Regions from separate parts of the Streptomyces sp. NPDC093984 genome, predicted to be linked through region 2. Evidence: riboswitches for the same ligand, from Rfam matches in the RefSeq annotation. Region 2 holds a riboswitch; each other region holds the start of a gene.

Region 1 (4,020 bases), on a different contig from region 2:
AACACCGCCGCCACTGAGGGGCGGACTGCGTACGTTGCGCCCGCGCTCCCCTCAGGAGCTTCCCACCAGTAGAACGGAAGCCGCCGCCCACTGTTGCTGTGTCCCTTGCTCATTCCCCTCACCACGCCTGCCACGCGCTGCGCCGGAGCGCCCTCATTTGGACCGCCCAGGGCCATATCCACCAGCTCCGTGCAGTGGATCTTCCGGCCAGGGTTGCGCAGCAGGTACTCGAGCATCTGCCGGGCCTGCGGTGCGAGTTCAGCCAAGAACCTTGTAGCGCGCTCCAAGTCCTCCGGGCCCCATTCGGGGGCACCGTAGTGCGCCTCTTCGCCAGAGTGCTCAGCCCATCGCGGATCAACCTCAGACAGATACTCCGTCATGCCCGCCCCTAACAGTTCGTCCCTAGGGTGTGTGTCGTTCGCACCGTACAGATCCGCCAGGACACTACGTATCGAATCCGTGTCGAAGTTCTACCGGCAAGCGGCTCAGCTGGGGAAGAGGGACAGGTCAAGAGGAGGTCGGGACGCAGCCACAAAGCGCCTTCTAAGCACCGGTCCCAGGGCGTCATGATCTACCGATGGATGAGTATGACTGGCCCACGGGCTCTGAAGCGCCGGCCGCTGAGGCGGTCCAGTCGAGCTGGGCGGTAACCGTCTCGGCCCTGCCTGTAGGAACCCGGATCACCGGCGAGGTCATCGGTCGGCAGCGCTTCGGGGTCTTCATACGTATAGACGGCGTGGCGAACGCCATAGCGCTGGCGGAGATCACGGCCATGCCGCACGGGACGGACCTCCCGGCCCTCGGGGCCTTCGTCAGCGGGGAGGTCCTCTGGCACGCCGCCCACAACTACCAGGTCAAGGTCCGGCTCGATGAGTGGGTGGCAGCCGACGAGTGATCTTCGCTGGGCCGTCCCTGGGCCGTCCGAGGCCGCTCAGCGGCGACCGGTGACGACTACTAACGACAGTCGTAGCGAGCGACAGCCGCAGGTCACCCAATTGGATCTGCGACACTGGTGAGGCCATGCCTAAGCCCGGAGAACTCACTTTCGTCGCGCCGCGCGGTGCCAAGACGCCGCCGCGGCATCTCGCCGACCTCTCGCCCGCCGAGCGCAAGGAGGCGGTCGCCGCGGTCGGTGAGAAGCCGTTCCGCGCCAAGCAGCTCTCGCAGCACTACTTCGCGCGGTTCGCGCACGACCCGGAGCAGTGGACCGACATCCCCGCGCCCTCCCGTGGCAAGCTCCAGGAGGCGCTGCTCCCGGAGCTGATGACGGTCGTCCGGCATCTGGCGACGGACCAGGGGACCACCCGTAAGACGCTGTGGCGGCTGTTCGACGGCACGCTCGTCGAGTCCGTGCTCATGCGCTACCCGGACCGGGTCACCATGTGCATCAGCTCGCAGGCGGGTTGCGGCATGAACTGCCCGTTCTGCGCCACCGGCCAGGCGGGCCTGGACCGCAACCTGTCGACCGCCGAGATCGTGCACCAGATCGTGGACGGCATGCGGGCGCTGCGCGACGGCGAGATCCCCGGCGGCCCGGCGCGGCTGTCCAACATCGTCTTCATGGGCATGGGCGAGCCCCTCGCCAACTACAAGCGCGTCGTGGGTGCGATTCGGGCCCTTACCGATCCCGCGCCGGACGGGCTCGGCCTCTCGCAGCGCGGCATCACCGTCTCCACCGTCGGACTGGTGCCGGCCATCCACCGATTCGCCGACGAGGGCTTCAAGTGCCGTCTCGCCGTCTCCCTGCACGCCCCGGACGACGAGCTGCGCGACACCCTCGTCCCCGTCAACACGCGGTGGAAGGTGCGCGAGGTCCTCGACGCCGGGTTCGACTACGTCGAGAAGTCCGGACGCCGGCTGTCCATCGAGTACGCCCTCATCCGGGACATCAACGACCAGGCGTGGCGCGGTGACCTGCTGGGCCGGCTGCTCAAGGGCAAGCCCGTGCACGTCAACCTGATCCCGCTGAACCCGACGCCCGGCTCGAAGTGGACCGCCTCCCGCCCCGAGGACGAGAAGGCGTTCGTCGAGGCGATCGCCGCCCACGGTGTGCCGGTGACGATCCGGGACACCCGGGGTCAGGAGATCGACGGGGCGTGCGGTCAGCTCGCCGCGACCGAGCGGTAGTCTGAGAGCCGTCAGTCAGTACGTACATCTTCATATTCCGACAGGGGAGCGCCACAGCGCTGAGAGTGCGGTAGCGACCGCAGACCCTCTGAACCTCGCCCAGGTCATTCTGGGTAGGGAGTTCGGTCTTCACTCGAGCTGTTGCGCCCTGCCCGGGACCCTCCGAGGTCCGGGGCAGGGCCGCGTCTCTTCCTGGTCACCCCCAGGAGGAATCCAGTTGAGCATCACCGGTAAGCAGTGGGCGGCCGTGGCCGTCGGACTGGGCATGGTCACGCTGTCCGCGTGCGGATCGTCCGGTTCCGGAAGTGGGAACGGCAGCGGCGGCTCCAAGACCGTGACCCTCGTCAGCCATGACTCGTGGGCCGCCTCCAAGAGCGTCATCGCGGCGTTCGAGAAGGAGTCCGGCTACACCGTCAAGGTCCTCAAGGACGGCGACGCGGGCCAGGCCGTCAACAAGGCGATCCTCACCAAGGACAACCCGCAGGGCGACGTCTTCTTCGGCGTCGACAACACGCTGCTGTCCAGGGCGCTGGACAACGGCCTGTTCCAGCCGTACGAGGCCAAGGGCCTCGACCAGGTCGGCACCCAGTACCAGCTGGACGCGGACAAGCACCGGGTCACGCCCATCGACTACGGCGACATCTGCGTCAACTACGACAAGAAGTACTTCGCCGACCACAAGCTGACCCCGCCGGCGTCCTTCGACGACCTCGTCAAGCCCGAGTACAAGAACCTCCTCGTCACCGAGAACGCCTCCACGTCCTCGCCCGGTCTCGGCTTCCTGCTCGGCACCGCCGCGAAGTACGGCGACGGCGGCTGGCCGGACTACTGGAGGAAGCTCAAGGCCAACGGTGTGAAGGTGGTCGACGGCTGGGAGCAGGCCTACAACGAGGAGTTCTCCGGCTCCGCCGGCGGCAAGAAGGCCAAGGGCGACCGGCCGCTCGTCGTCTCCTACGCCTCCTCGCCGCCCGCCGAGGTCGTCTACGCCGACCCCCGGCCCAAGACCGCGCCGACCGGCGTCGCCACCGGCACCTGCTTCCGCCAGATCGAGTTCGCCGGTCTGCTGACAGGCGCGCACAACACCAAGGGCGGCAAGGCGTTCCTCGACTTCCTGATCAGCAGGAGGTTCCAGGAGGACATGCCGCTCAACATGTTCGTCTACCCGGTGGTCGAGGGAGCGAAGGTGCCCGCGGAGTTCACCGAGTACGGGCCCGCGGCCAAGGATCCCGAGACCATGGCCCCCACGAAGATCGCCGCGAACCGTGACCAGTGGGTCAAGGCGTGGACGTCGCTCGTACTGAAGTGACCCCACGCAGGCGGGGGAACGCGGCGCGGCTCGGGCTGATGGCCCCGCCCGTCGCGTTCTTCGCGGTCTTCTTCGCCTACCCCGTCGCCGCGATCGTCGCGCGCGGTCTGAAGACGGACGGGGCCTGGCGGCTCGGGCGGGTCGTGGACGTGCTCGCCGAGCCGGACATGCGGCACGTGCTGTGGTTCACCACCTGGCAGGCGCTGGCCTCCACCGCTCTGACCCTGCTGATCGCGCTGCCCGGCGCGTATGTCTTCGCGCGCTACGACTTCCCGGGCAGGCAGGTGCTGCGCGCCGTCGTCACCGTCCCGTTCGTGCTGCCCACGGTCGTCGTCGGCACCGCCTTCCTGGCGCTGGTGGGTCGCGGCGGACTCCTCGACGACCTGTGGGGCATACGGCTCGACACCACCGTGTGGGCCATCCTGCTCGCCCACGTCTTCTTCAACTACGCCGTCGTCGTCCGCACGGTCGGCGGACTGTGGGCGCAACTCGACCCCCGTCAGGAGGAGGCCGCCCGTGTGCTCGGCGCCTCCCGGCTCACGGCCTGGCGGACGGTGACGCTGCCCGCCCTCGCGCCGGCGGTGGCC
Region 2 (4,020 bases):
TACATCCTCAAGATGGTCAATCCCGATCAGGCGTTCGCCCGGACGCTCCTGACCACCGGGTGGGTCTTCGGCGCGGTGACCGCGGCGTCGATCATGGTCGCCGCGATCGGCCTGCTGCTCACCGCCCTGCGCAACAGCTCCTCGGGACAGGAGGCGGCCGCGTCGGGCACGTTGACGACGGAGGTGTCCCGGGCCAGGGACGCCTGGCACCAGGCGCTGCTGGAACGCGGCATCCTGCCGTTCCTCCGTGAGGCGCTCAGCGACCCGGGCACGGCCGCGATGACCCGGAAGGCACCGGAGGCGGCCGCCGGCCGCATCCCGCACCTCGGCTACGACCGTCCGGGGTTCAGCAGCCCCGACAGCGGCCCGGCCACCGGCACGCGCCCCAGCTTCACCAGCCCCGACTTCACCAGCCCGGACTTCGGGGGGCCGGAGCACAAGCCGGAGTGACGGGCCCCGGCCGACGACCGGCCGGGTCCACACGAGTCCCCAGCCGGAACGCCCACCATCGGACCGTCACCCGAAGATGTGGGCCCGGACTGCTCCACCCAAGCCGGGCCCGCACTTCTCACTCGGCGCGGGCCGTCCCGCGCCCTGCACGGCGTCGACCCCTGCGAGGGCGAGGACAAGACGCTGCCCCGCAACAGCCTCTGTGGCGTCCCGGGTCAGCGCCCCGCTCGGCCCCGTGTCAGTCGGCGATCGGCAGGTACACCCTGTTCCCCGCCTCCGCGAACTCCTTCGACTTCTGGGCCATGCCCTCCTCGATCTCCTCCCGGCTACCGCCATGTTCGCGGCGGATGTCCTGGGAGATCTTCATCGAGCAGAACTTCGGACCGCACATCGAGCAGAAGTGGGCCGTCTTGGCCGGCTCCGCCGGGAGGGTCTCGTCGTGGAAGTCGCGGGCCGTGTCCGGGTCGAGGGCCAGGTTGAACTGGTCCTCCCAGCGGAACTCGAAGCGCGCGTCGGACAGCGCGTCGTCCCACGCCTGCGCACCCGGATGCCCCTTGGCGAGGTCGGCCGCATGGGCGGCGATCTTGTAGGTGATCACACCGGCCTTGACGTCGTCGCGGTTGGGCAGGCCCAAGTGCTCCTTGGGGGTGACGTAGCAGAGCATGGCCGTGCCCCACCAGGCGATCATCGCGGCGCCGATGCCGGAGGTGATGTGGTCGTACGCAGGCGCGATGTCCGTCGTCAGCGGCCCGAGCGTGTAGAACGGAGCTTCGTCGCAGATCTCCTGCTGAAGGTCGATGTTCTCCTTGATCTTGTGCATCGGGACGTGTCCCGGGCCCTCGATCATGGTCTGTACGTTGAAACGCCTGGCGATGCGGCCGAGTTCCCCGAGCGTGCGCAGTTCCGCGAACTGTGCCTCGTCGTTGGCGTCCGCGATGGAGCCGGGCCTGAGGCCGTCGCCCAGCGAGTACGTGACGTCGTAGGCCGCGAGGATTTCGCACAATTCTTCGAAATTCTCATACAGGAACGACTCCTTGTGGTGGGCGAGGCACCACGCCGCCATGATCGAACCGCCACGCGAGACGATGCCGGTCTTGCGGTTCGCGGTCAGCGGTACGTACGGCAGACGCACCCCCGCGTGCACCGTCATGTAGTCCACGCCCTGCTCGGCCTGCTCGATGACCGTGTCCTTGTAGATCTCCCAGGTCAGTTCCTCGGCCTTCCCGTCGACCTTCTCGAGGGCCTGATAGAGCGGCACCGTGCCGATCGGCACGGGGGAGTTGCGCAGCACCCACTCGCGCGTGGTGTGAATGTTGCGGCCGGTGGACAGGTCCATGACCGTGTCGGCGCCCCAGCGGGTCGCCCAGGTCATCTTCTCGACCTCCTCCTCGATGGAGGAGGTCACGGCGGAGTTGCCGATGTTGGCGTTGACCTTCACCAGGAACCGCTTGCCGATGATCATCGGCTCGATCTCGGGGTGGTTGACGTTGGCCGGGAGGACCGCACGGCCTGCCGCGATCTCCTCGCGTACCACCTCCGGGGACACGTTCTCCCGGAGGGCGACGAACTCCATCTCCGGTGTGATCTCCCCGCGGCGTGCGTACGCCAGTTGCGTCACCGCCTTGCCGTCGCGGCTGCGGCGCGGCTGACGCGGCCGCCCCGGGAACACCGCGTCGAGGTTGCGCAGTCCGCCCCGCGGCGAGGTGTGCTTGATGCCGTCGTCCTCGGGGCGGACGGGACGGCCCGCGTACTCCTCGGTGTCGCCGCGGGCGGTGATCCAGTTCTCCCGCAACGGGGTCAGACCCCTGCGGACGTCGGTCTGGACGAGTGGATCGGTGTACGGGCCGGAGGTGTCGTACAGCGTGACCGACTGCCCGTTGGTGAGGTGCACCCGACGGACCGGCACCCTCAGGTCGGGGCGTGAGCCCTCGATGTATGCCTTGTGCCAGCCGATGGACTGTCCGGCCTCCTGGGACTGTTCGCCTTGAACGGAGGCAGGCGTGCGTACGTCCTTGTTGGTCATGAGACCTACTCCCTACGCCGGCATTACCCGGTAACAGGTTCAGCGGTCGACGCAGCGGTTTCCGCCCGCCGATGTTCCACGTGAAACATCGCGTCTGCGGAGGTCAGCGCCCTCTCAGCCCGGTGCTCCGAGCTCCCGCGTGTGCAAAGGTCCCCCCACGCTAGCGTCTCTTTGCGCGAGCTGAACAGTGGGCCTCACGCCTTCTTGCGATGATGCCTCGGTGACCACGACACAGCATCCGCCCCCGTACCCGCCGCCCGACCCGCCTCATGGCCACGGCCACGGCCACGACCCGGGCGACGCACATGGCCATGGACCGAGCGGCGAGCACGGGCAGGGAGCGCCCGGCGGGCACGGACCGAGTGGGCACGGCCACTCGCACAGCCACAGCCATGGCCCGGCGGCCCCCGTGTCGCGGCACCTGCGCAGAGTGATCGCCGCGATCCTCATCCCCTTCACGGCAGCCGTGGTGGTCGGTCTCGTCGTGCTGTGGCCCGGCGGGGTGCCGTCGCACAAGCGCACCGGCGTGGGATTCGACCGGCAGACCCAGCAGGCCACGGTCACCAGGGTGGTGGAGGTGGACTGCAAGTCCGTGAACGCCTCGGGTGACACCCCGACCGGCGACACCTCCACGGCCGAGGGCTCCTCGGCCCAGCAGCAGTCGACCGGCACGTGCAAGAAGGCGACGGTGCGCGTCGACACGGGCAAGGACCAGGGCCGGACGTTCACGGAGATCGTCCAGCCCGACCAGTCACGGCAGTTGCATCAGGGCGAGAAGGTCGTTGTCGCGTACGAACCGTCCGCCCCCAGGGACCTGCAGTACTCGGTGGCGGATGTGAACCGCAAGCTCCCCATGGCCCTGCTGGCCGGCATCTTCGCCATCGCCGTGGTGGTCGTGGGCCGGATGCGCGGCGTGATGGCGCTCATCGCCCTGGCCGTCAGCTTCCTGGTGCTGAGCCTGTTCATCCTGCCGGCGATCCTGCAGGGCTCGAACCCGCTGCTCGTGGCCGTGGTCGGGTCCAGTGCCATCATGCTGATCGCCCTCTACATGTGCCACGGGCTCTCGGCACGCACCTCGGTGGCGGTGCTCGGCACGCTCATCTCCCTGTCCCTGATCGGTGTGCTGGGCTCCCTGTTCATCGGCTGGGCAGCGCTGACCGGCAACACCGACGACAACACCGGCCTGATCCACGGCCTGTACCCGGGTATCGACATGAGCGGCCTGCTGCTGGCAGGCGTGATCATCGGCTCGCTCGGCGTCCTCGACGATGTGACGGTGACGCAGACGTCGGCGGTCTGGGAGCTCCACGAAGCGAACCCGTCGATGGGCTGGCGTGGTCTGTACCGTGCGGGTATCCGCATCGGCCGCGACCACATCGCGTCGGTCGTCAACACGCTCGTCCTGGCGTACGCGGGTGCCGCTCTGCCGCTGTTGCTGCTGTTCTCGATCGCGCAGAGCAGCGTGGTCACCGTCGCCGACAGCGAGCTGGTCGCGGAGGAGATCGTGCGCACGCTCGTCGGTTCGATCGGCCTGGTCGCGTCGGTGC
Region 3 (4,020 bases), on a different contig from region 2:
GAAGAGGTGCGGCAGCACGCGGCATGAGGGCGGGCTCGGGGTGGGCACCCTGTGGGGGCAGGACGAGTTGCCCCGTCAGCGCCCGCCGCGAGCCTTCCCGCACCGGACACCGACGCCTCGGCGTCGCCGACACCGCGGCGACCGGCAGGTGAAATCTTCACCGGGAGCGGAGAAAGCGCCTTCTCCCAGAGACTCGCCCGCTACGTTTTGACATGCGCGCAACACTCCCTCCCGTCACCCCCCAGGAGCCGTTCCCCATGCGCAGACTCCTCGCCACCCTCGCGGCGGCCGCCGCCGCGCTCGGCGGACTCACGGTCACCGCGCCCACCGCCACGGCGGCCGACTCGGGCACGTTCCGCGTGCTCGGCTACAACGTCGCCGGTCTCCCCGAGGGCATCTCCAGCGCCCCGACACCGCGCCAGTCGAGCACCACGACGATCGGCTCACGCCTCGGCCCGTACGACATCGTCCAGGTCCAGGAGGACTTCAACTACCACGCGTACCTGTACGCCGCGGACTCCCACCCGTACCGCACGCCCACCAGCGGCGGCGCCGGCGTCGGCAGCGGACTCAACACGCTGTCCGGTATCCCGTACGACACAGACGACTTCGAGCGCGTGCACTGGAACTCGTGCCAGTACGACTCGGGGGACTGCCTCACCCCCAAGGGCTTCACGTTCATGCGGGAGCGCCTGGCCGAGGGCGTCTACGTCGACTTCTACAACCTGCACACCAACGCCGGGACGAACGACGGCGATCTGGCCTCGCGCGCGGACAACCTCAACCAGCTGACGGACTTCATCAAGACCCACTCCGCGGGCAACGCCGTCGTCGTCATGGGCGACACCAACACCCGCTACACGCGCTCGGGTGACACGATCGCCGAGTTCGCCGCTGCGAACGGCCTCACCGACGCCTGGGTCAAGCTGGTGCGCGGCGGCACCCCGCCCGCCAAGGGCAGCGACCCGCTGCTCTGCGACGAGAACGCGGTCACCAACAGCTGCGAGGTCGTCGACAAGATCCTCTACCGGGGCAGCAAACTCGTCTCGCTCAACGCCACCGCGTACAACAACGAGCACGCCAAGTTCCTCACCGACGACGGCAAGATGCTCTCCGACCACGACCCGATCACCGCGACGTTCAGCTGGACGCGCAACTCCGCCTTCCAGCTCAGCGACCAGTTCGGCGGGCCGCACGGCGACTACTACGACGACATCGACAGCGTCCCGGCCGGCGCCCGGGCGACCGGCATCTCGCTGCGCAGCGGCTCCCGTGTCGACCAGGTCGGCGTGACGCTGGCGGGCGGCACCACGCTCGTGCACGGCGGCACCGGCGGCACGGCATCCTCGCTGACCCTGGGGAGCGACGAGTACGTGACAAGCGCGCAGCTCTGTGAGGGCCGGTACGACGGCCGCACGAGGATCTTCTCCGCGAAGTTCACGACCAACCTCGGCCGCAGCCTGGCGGGCGGTACCACCACGTCCGACTGCGTGACCCGCACGGCGCCCTCCGGCTGGCAGATCGCGGGGTTCCACGGGCGCTCCGGTGACGAGGTCGACAAGATCGGCTTCATCTACACCCGGCGCTGACGCGCCACCAAGACCTCGTGAGGGCCGCTGACCGACCCGGCAGCGGCCCTCACGTATGGCCGATTCCCGTCCTCGGGTTAGTCTTGCCGCCGTACCGGACACGGGGTGCCCCATCTGCGGGCTGAGATCACACCCGTCGAACCTGAACCAGTTCGTACTGGCGGAGGGATGTCTTTCATGCCATCGGCGCATGTCTCGGGCGGGCTGCCCACAGGCGGCCGGAGCACCGTCTTCGACGGGCGGATGCCCACCGCTCCCGGCGACCTCAGGGTCGAGGGCCACGGCATCGAGCCGGTCCCCGAGACGAATCGTTACGGCGGGGCGGGCCGGCTGTTCACCGTGTGGTTCGCCCCCAATCTGACCATGACGGGCGTGTTCACCGGGACCATCGGCATCGCGCTCGGCCTGGACTTCACCACCGCACTCGCCGCCGTCGTCCTCGGCACGGTGCTGGGCGCGGTGCCCACCGCCTATCTGAGCACCTGGGGCAGCCGCACCGGAGCCGGCCAGCTGCCGCTCGCCCGGCTGGCGTTCGGGCGCGCGGTGGTGCTGCCCGGGGTGCTGCAGTGGCTGTCCTCGATCGCCTGGGACGCGCTGATCGGGCTGTTCGGCGGCGATGCGCTGGCGCGGCTCGCCGGCTGGCCGTTCTGGCTGGGCGTCCTGGTGGTGATGCTCGCCCAAGGACCCCTGGGGGTCCTCGGCTACGAGGCGATCCACCGGCTGCAACTCGTCATGACGTTCGTGCTGGCCGCCGCCTTCGCACTGATCGCCCTGCGCATGGCGGGCAGCGTGCACCCCGCCTGGACGGGCACCGCGCACGGCGCGGACCGGGTGGGCGCCTTCGTGCTGACCAGCACCATCGCGCTCAGCCTGTCGCTGTCCTGGGCGCCGTACGCCAGCGACTTCAGCCGCTATCTGCCGCGCGGCACCTCACGGTCCCGGATGTTCTGGTGCACGCTGCTCGGTCTCGTGGTGTCCTTCGTGGCCGTGCAGGTCCTCGGGCTGTGGGGCGCGTCGGTGCTGACCGACCAGACGGCCGCGGGCGTGGACCATGTGCTGGGCGGGGGCGCGGCCGGTGCCTTCGGGCTGCTGGCCGTGGCGCTGGCGGCGCTCGCCAGCAATGCGATGAACGACTACAGCGGCTCCTTGGCACTGCAGACCGTCGGGGTGCGCCTGCCGCGTCCGCTGGCCGCCGCCCTCGCCGTGGTGCTCGGCTTTCCGCTGGTGCTGTGGATGCACGCGGCGAACACCACCGCCCGCTTCCAGAACGTGCTGCTGTTCGTGAGCTACTGGATCCCCGGGTTCGTGGCGATCGTCGTCGTCGACTGGCTCGCACGGCGCGGCGCCGCGGTCGACCTCGCCGCCTGGACCGCCCGGCCGCGCTCCGTGTGGCCGCCGCTGCTGGCGTTCGTCGGCGCCTTCGCCGCGGCGGTGCCGTTCATGGACACCGGCCTGTACGTGGGCCCGGCCGCCCACGCGCTGCACGGCGCCGACGTCTCCTACTACGTGGCGTTCCTGGTCGCCCTCGCGCTGTACGCCCCGCTGCGCCTCCGGGAGGAGAGCCGCGTGCGCGTCCGAGAGGAGGGCCGCGCATGACCGCGCCGCCCCGTGTCCTGACCATCGCCGGCTCCGACTCCGGCGGCGGCGCCGGGATCCAGGCCGACCTGAAGACCATGCTGGCGCTCGGCGCCCACGGGATGAGCGTGATCACCGCGGTCACGGCGCAGAACTCCGTGGGGGTGCAGGGGGCGTGGGAGCTGCCCGTGGAGGCGGTGCGCGCCCAGTACCGCAGCGTCGTCGACGACATCGGCGTGCAGGCGGTCAAGACGGGCATGCTCGCCTCGCCCGCGCTGGTCCAGGCGGTGGCCGACCTGCTCACGGACGTGCCGGCACCGGTCGTCGTGGACCCGGTGAGCGTCTCCAAGCACGGCGACCGGCTGCTCGCCGACGACGCCCTGGACGCCGTACGGACCAGGTTGCTGCCGCTCGCCACGGTGGCCACGCCGAACCTGGACGAGGTCGCGGAGCTGACCGGCATCACGGTGACCGACGAGGCGGGCATGCGCCGCGCGGCCGACCGTCTGCTGTCGTACGGGCCCCGGTGGGTGCTCGTGAAGGGCGGGCATCTGCCCGGCGAGGCCACCGACCTGCTCACGGACGGCCGGCAGGAGCACTGGCTGCGCGCTCCGCGCCACGACAACCGCCACACCCACGGCACGGGCTGCACCCTCGCCTCGGCCGTCGCGGTCGGTCTCGCGCAGGGCCTCGCGGTGCCGGAGGCGGTGCGGCAGGCCAAGGACTACGTCACGGAGGCGATCGCGGCGGGCTTCGCGCTCGGCGCCGGCATCGGACCGGTGGACCACGGCTGGAGGCTGCGTGCGCGCACGTGACGGTGGCCGGGGAAAGGAGCCCGCCCTCAAGGGGGTGCCTC
Region 4 (4,020 bases), on a different contig from region 2:
TCAGGACCGGCTCCTGCGCCCGGGTCACCGCCGAGGCGAGCATCACACCCGCGCACCCCAGCTCCATCGCCAGCGCCACGTCCGACGCCGTGCCCGCGCCCGCGTCCAGGATGACCGGCACGCGCGCGTGCTCCACGATCAGCTGGAAGTTGTGTGGGTTGCGGATGCCGAGCCCGGACCCGATCGGGGAGCCGAGCGGCATGATCGCGGCGCAGCCGACGTCCTCCAGCTTGCGGGCGAGCACGGGGTCGTCGTTCGTGTACGGCAGCACGGTGAAGCCGTCGTCCACCAGCGTCTCGGCTGCCTCCAGCAGCTCGATCGGGTCTGGCAGCAGGGTCCGCTCGTCGGCGATGACCTCCAGCTTGACCAGGTCCGTGCCGAGGGCCTCGCGCGCGAGGCGGGCGGTGAGCACGGCCTCGCCCGCGGTGAAGCAGCCCGCGGTGTTCGGCAGCACCCGGATGCCCAGCTTGTCGAGCACGGACAGGACCGAACCGTGCACCGAGGAGTCGACGCGCCGCATCGCGACCGTCGTCAGCTCCGTGCCGGACGCCACCAGCGCCCGCTCCAGCACGTCCAGGCTGGGCGCGCCACCCGTTCCCATGATCAGCCGGGACGAGTAGGTGGTCCCACCGAGGACGAAGGGATCGTCAGCCATGGGTCAGCCTCCTTGGACGGCGGTGAGGACCTCGACGCGGTCTCCCTCGCTGAGGGACGTCGACGCCCACTGCCCGCGCGGGACGACGGTTTCGTTGACGGCGGCGGCCACGCCCGAGGGGGCGGCGGTCAGGCTCCGCACCACCGCGTCGAGCGCTACACCGGGGGTGACCTCGCGGGTCTCCCCGTTGACCGAGATGTTCATACGGGCTGCTCCGTGAGTGCGGCGGCGGTGAAACGCCGGGGGGTGAAGGGACGGGCCTCCTCGGGAAGCTCACCGGTGGTCAGCACGTGCGCCATGACGTCGCCGGTGACCGGGGTGAGCAGGACACCGTTGCGGTAGTGGCCGGTGGCCAGCAGCAGACCGTCCAGCTCGGTGGGGCCGAGCAGCGGCGCGTTGTCCGGGGAACCCGGGCGCAGACCCGCCCGCGTCTCGGTGAGAGGCAGCTCGGTGATCCCGGGCACCAGCTCGTGAGCGTCCCGCAGCAGCTCGTACACCCCGCCCGCGGTGACCGTGGTGTCCCAGCCCATCTCCTCGCTGGTCGCGCCGACCACCAGCTCGCCGTTCTCGCGTGGCACGAGGTAGATCGCGCCACCGCGGACGACGGCGCGCACCGTACGGCTCAGGAACGGCGCGTACCGCTCGGGCACGGTCAGCCGCAGCACTTGCCCCTTCACGGGACGTACGGGCGGCAGGACGTCGGCCGGGACGCCCGCGAGCCGCCCGCTGAGGCTCCCCGCGGCCAGGACGACCTGCCCGGCGGAGAACTCGGTGCCGTCGGCGGTCCGCACCCCGCAGGCCCGCTCCCGCACCACCGTGAGCCGCTCGGCCCACACCCGGTGGAAGACCACCCCGGCGCGTTCACAGGCCGTCACCAGGGCCGCGGCGAGGCGGCGCGGGTCGATCTGATGGTCGCCGTCGACCCTGAGCCCCCCGCGCACGCCCGGTGCGAGCATCGGCTCCAGACGGCGGCACTCCCGCCCGCTCAGCCACTCCGACTCCAGCCCCGAGCGCTGCTGCAGGGCGTGCAGTTCGCGCAGCTCGGCGCGGTCGTCGGTGTCGAGCGCGACGGCGAGCGTGCCGCAGCTGCGGTAGCCCAGGTCCCGGCCGGCGGCCTCGGTCAGCTCGGCGGCGAAGTCCGGGTAGCGGCGCGCTGAGGCGAGGTTCAGGGCGAGCAGCGTCTGCTCGCCGTAGTGCAGCTCGGTGACGGCGGCCAGCATCCCGGCGGCCACCTGCGCGGCTCCGCCGCCCGGCTCCGGATCCACCACGGCGGTGGCGAACCCGCGCTGCGCCGCCCGCCAGGCGGTCACCAGACCGATGATCCCGCCCCCGATGACAAGAACGTCCGACACGGTCGACGCATCGCGCGCTGTCGACGGTTCGTCCGGTGTACGCGACATGGGCGTCCAGCCCCTCCCTTCGCCGGCATGACCCGGATCAGGTTCGTACGGTCGGAGGCCGTCCCAGCCTCCCTCTCAGCCCGGTGCGCCGGGCTCCCGCGAGTGCTTCCGGTGGCAACCCTAGCCCGCAGAGCGCCGCCCTTGTAAGACAGCCTCCGCCCGGCCCGAGGGCTGTGCAGGACGTCACTCAGCACGCCCCCTGACTGACAATTCGTCAGTTGTCTATGGTGATCAGGTGAGCGAGCAGACGCAGGCACGGGACGGTACGGCACGGCGCGTCGTCGTCGTGGGCGCGGGCATGGCCGGGGTGCAGACCGCGGTCGCCCTGCGGGAACAGGGCTTCACCGGCGGCGTGACGCTGATCGGCGCGGAGCCGCACCAGCCGTACGACAGGCCGCCGCTGTCCAAGGCCGTCCTGCTCGGCAAGGCCGAGGGCTCCGCCTTCGACGTCGACTTCGAGGCGCTGGACATCGAGCTGGAACTGGGCCGCGAGGCGACCGGCCTGCGCCCCCAGGACCACGAGCTGGACACCGAGCGGGGCCCCGTCCCGTACGACGTCCTGGTCATCGCGACCGGGGCGGAACCGATCCGGCTGCCGGGCGCGGAGGGCGTCCCCGGGGTACATCTGCTGCGCACACTGGACGACGCCGAGCGGCTGCGGCCGGTGCTCGCCCGGCAGCACGACATCGTGGTCGTCGGCGCGGGCTGGATCGGCGCCGAGTTCGCCACCGCCGCGCGCGAGGCGGGCTGCGCGGTGACCGTGGTGGAGGCCGCGGACCGGCCGCTCGCCGGGGCACTGCCGGCGGAGGTGGCGGCGCCGATGACGTCCTGGTACGCGGACAGCGGGGCCGAGCTGCGCACGCACGCGCGCGTGGAGCGCATCGAGCCGGGCGCGGTGGTGCTGGACGACGGCTCTCGGGTGCCGGCCGGGGCGGTGGTGGTGGGCATCGGGGCCCGGCCCGCCACGGCCTGGCTGGCCGGGTCCGGGATCGAGCTGGGCGTGCACGGCGAGGTGCTGGCCGACGACCATCTGCGCACCTCGGTGCCGGACGTGTACGCGGTCGGCGACTGCGCGTCCTTCCCGTCGGGCCGCTACGAGGAGCGCCTGCTCGTCCACCACTGGGACAACGCCCTCCAGGGTCCGCGCACGGTGGCCGCGAACATCATCGGCCAGACACCGGTGGCGTACGACCCGGTGCCGTACTTCTGGTCGGAGCAGTTCGGCCGGTTCGTCCAGTACGTGGGCCACCACGCGTCCGCCGACACGACGGTGTGGCGCGGCGACCCCGAGGGCGCGGCCTGGACGGTCTGCTGGCTGCGCGAGGGCCGCCTGGTGGCCCTGCTGGCCGTGGGCCGCCCCCGGGACCTGGCGCAGGGCCGCCGCCTGATCGAATCGGGCACCCCCATGAATCCCGCACTGCTGTCGGACCCGTCCCGCCCACTGAAGGAGGCGACGGCGTAGGGCGCGACCACCCCCTCCGCCTAACCCCGCCGGAGGCGCTCCGCTTCCGACTGTCAGTCCGGGATGGCACGCTTGATCCCGTGACCGAGATTGACGCAAAGATCGATGCTCTCGTCCCCGCCTGGCTCACCCTGCCCGACATCGCCGAAGCCCTCGGCGTGGAGGTGACCCGGGTGCGGCAGCTGGTCAAGGAGGGCCAGCTCATCGCCGTGCGCCGAGGCGAGAACAAGGCGCTGCACGTCCCCGCCGCCTTCATCGACGGGGACAAGGTGGTCAAGGGCCTGTCCGGCACCCTGACCCTGCTGCGGGACGACGGCTTCACGGTCGAAGAGATGATCGAGTGGCTCTTCACCCCCGACCCGACCCTGCCCGGCACCCCCGCGCAGGCTCTCAGCGAGAATCGCGGCACGGAGGTGAAGCGCCGCGCGCAGGCGCTCGCCGTCTGATCCATCCGGCCTTATCGGACCTGACCCGATCGGACCTGACCCGATCGGACCTGACCC

What was found. Region 2 has a riboswitch for thiamine pyrophosphate ahead of thiC (phosphomethylpyrimidine synthase ThiC). Riboswitches for the same ligand answer to the same signal wherever they lie in the genome.
Region 1: linked by a shared signal. The riboswitch ahead of ACIRC0_RS29550 (thiamine ABC transporter substrate binding subunit) and the one ahead of thiC (phosphomethylpyrimidine synthase ThiC) in region 2 are both predicted to bind thiamine pyrophosphate.
Region 3: linked by a shared signal. The riboswitch ahead of ACIRC0_RS02830 (purine-cytosine permease family protein) and the one ahead of thiC (phosphomethylpyrimidine synthase ThiC) in region 2 are both predicted to bind thiamine pyrophosphate.
Region 4: linked by a shared signal. The riboswitch ahead of thiO (glycine oxidase ThiO) and the one ahead of thiC (phosphomethylpyrimidine synthase ThiC) in region 2 are both predicted to bind thiamine pyrophosphate.

Annotation. Positions count from the first base shown of each region.
Region 1 is NZ_JBIWIM010000010.1:37,921-41,940, reverse strand. Features, by position in the region: gene ACIRC0_RS29565 (DUF6416 domain-containing protein) at 1-380, opposite strand, end outside; gene ACIRC0_RS29560 (hypothetical protein) at 578-895, shown strand; gene rlmN (23S rRNA (adenine(2503)-C(2))-methyltransferase RlmN) at 1,021-2,127, shown strand; TPP riboswitch at 2,160-2,265, shown strand; gene ACIRC0_RS29550 (thiamine ABC transporter substrate binding subunit) at 2,393-3,433, shown strand; gene ACIRC0_RS29545 (ABC transporter permease) at 3,409-4,020, shown strand, end outside.
Region 2 is NZ_JBIWIM010000004.1:579,466-583,485, reverse strand. Features, by position in the region: gene ACIRC0_RS18645 (hypothetical protein) at 1-450, shown strand, start outside; gene thiC (phosphomethylpyrimidine synthase ThiC) at 689-2,473, opposite strand; TPP riboswitch at 2,466-2,622, opposite strand; gene ACIRC0_RS18635 (YibE/F family protein) at 2,694-4,020, shown strand, end outside.
Region 3 is NZ_JBIWIM010000001.1:600,037-604,056, forward strand. Features, by position in the region: gene ACIRC0_RS02820 (endonuclease) at 1-27, shown strand, start outside; gene ACIRC0_RS02825 (jacalin-like lectin) at 258-1,589, shown strand; TPP riboswitch at 1,681-1,775, shown strand; gene ACIRC0_RS02830 (purine-cytosine permease family protein) at 1,767-3,185, shown strand; gene thiD (bifunctional hydroxymethylpyrimidine kinase/phosphomethylpyrimidine kinase) at 3,182-3,979, shown strand.
Region 4 is NZ_JBIWIM010000003.1:323,289-327,308, reverse strand. Features, by position in the region: gene ACIRC0_RS13655 (thiazole synthase) at 1-655, opposite strand, end outside; gene thiS (sulfur carrier protein ThiS) at 659-859, opposite strand; gene thiO (glycine oxidase ThiO) at 856-2,055, opposite strand; TPP riboswitch at 2,053-2,165, opposite strand; gene ACIRC0_RS13640 (NAD(P)/FAD-dependent oxidoreductase) at 2,291-3,517, shown strand; gene ACIRC0_RS13635 (Rv2175c family DNA-binding protein) at 3,598-3,963, shown strand.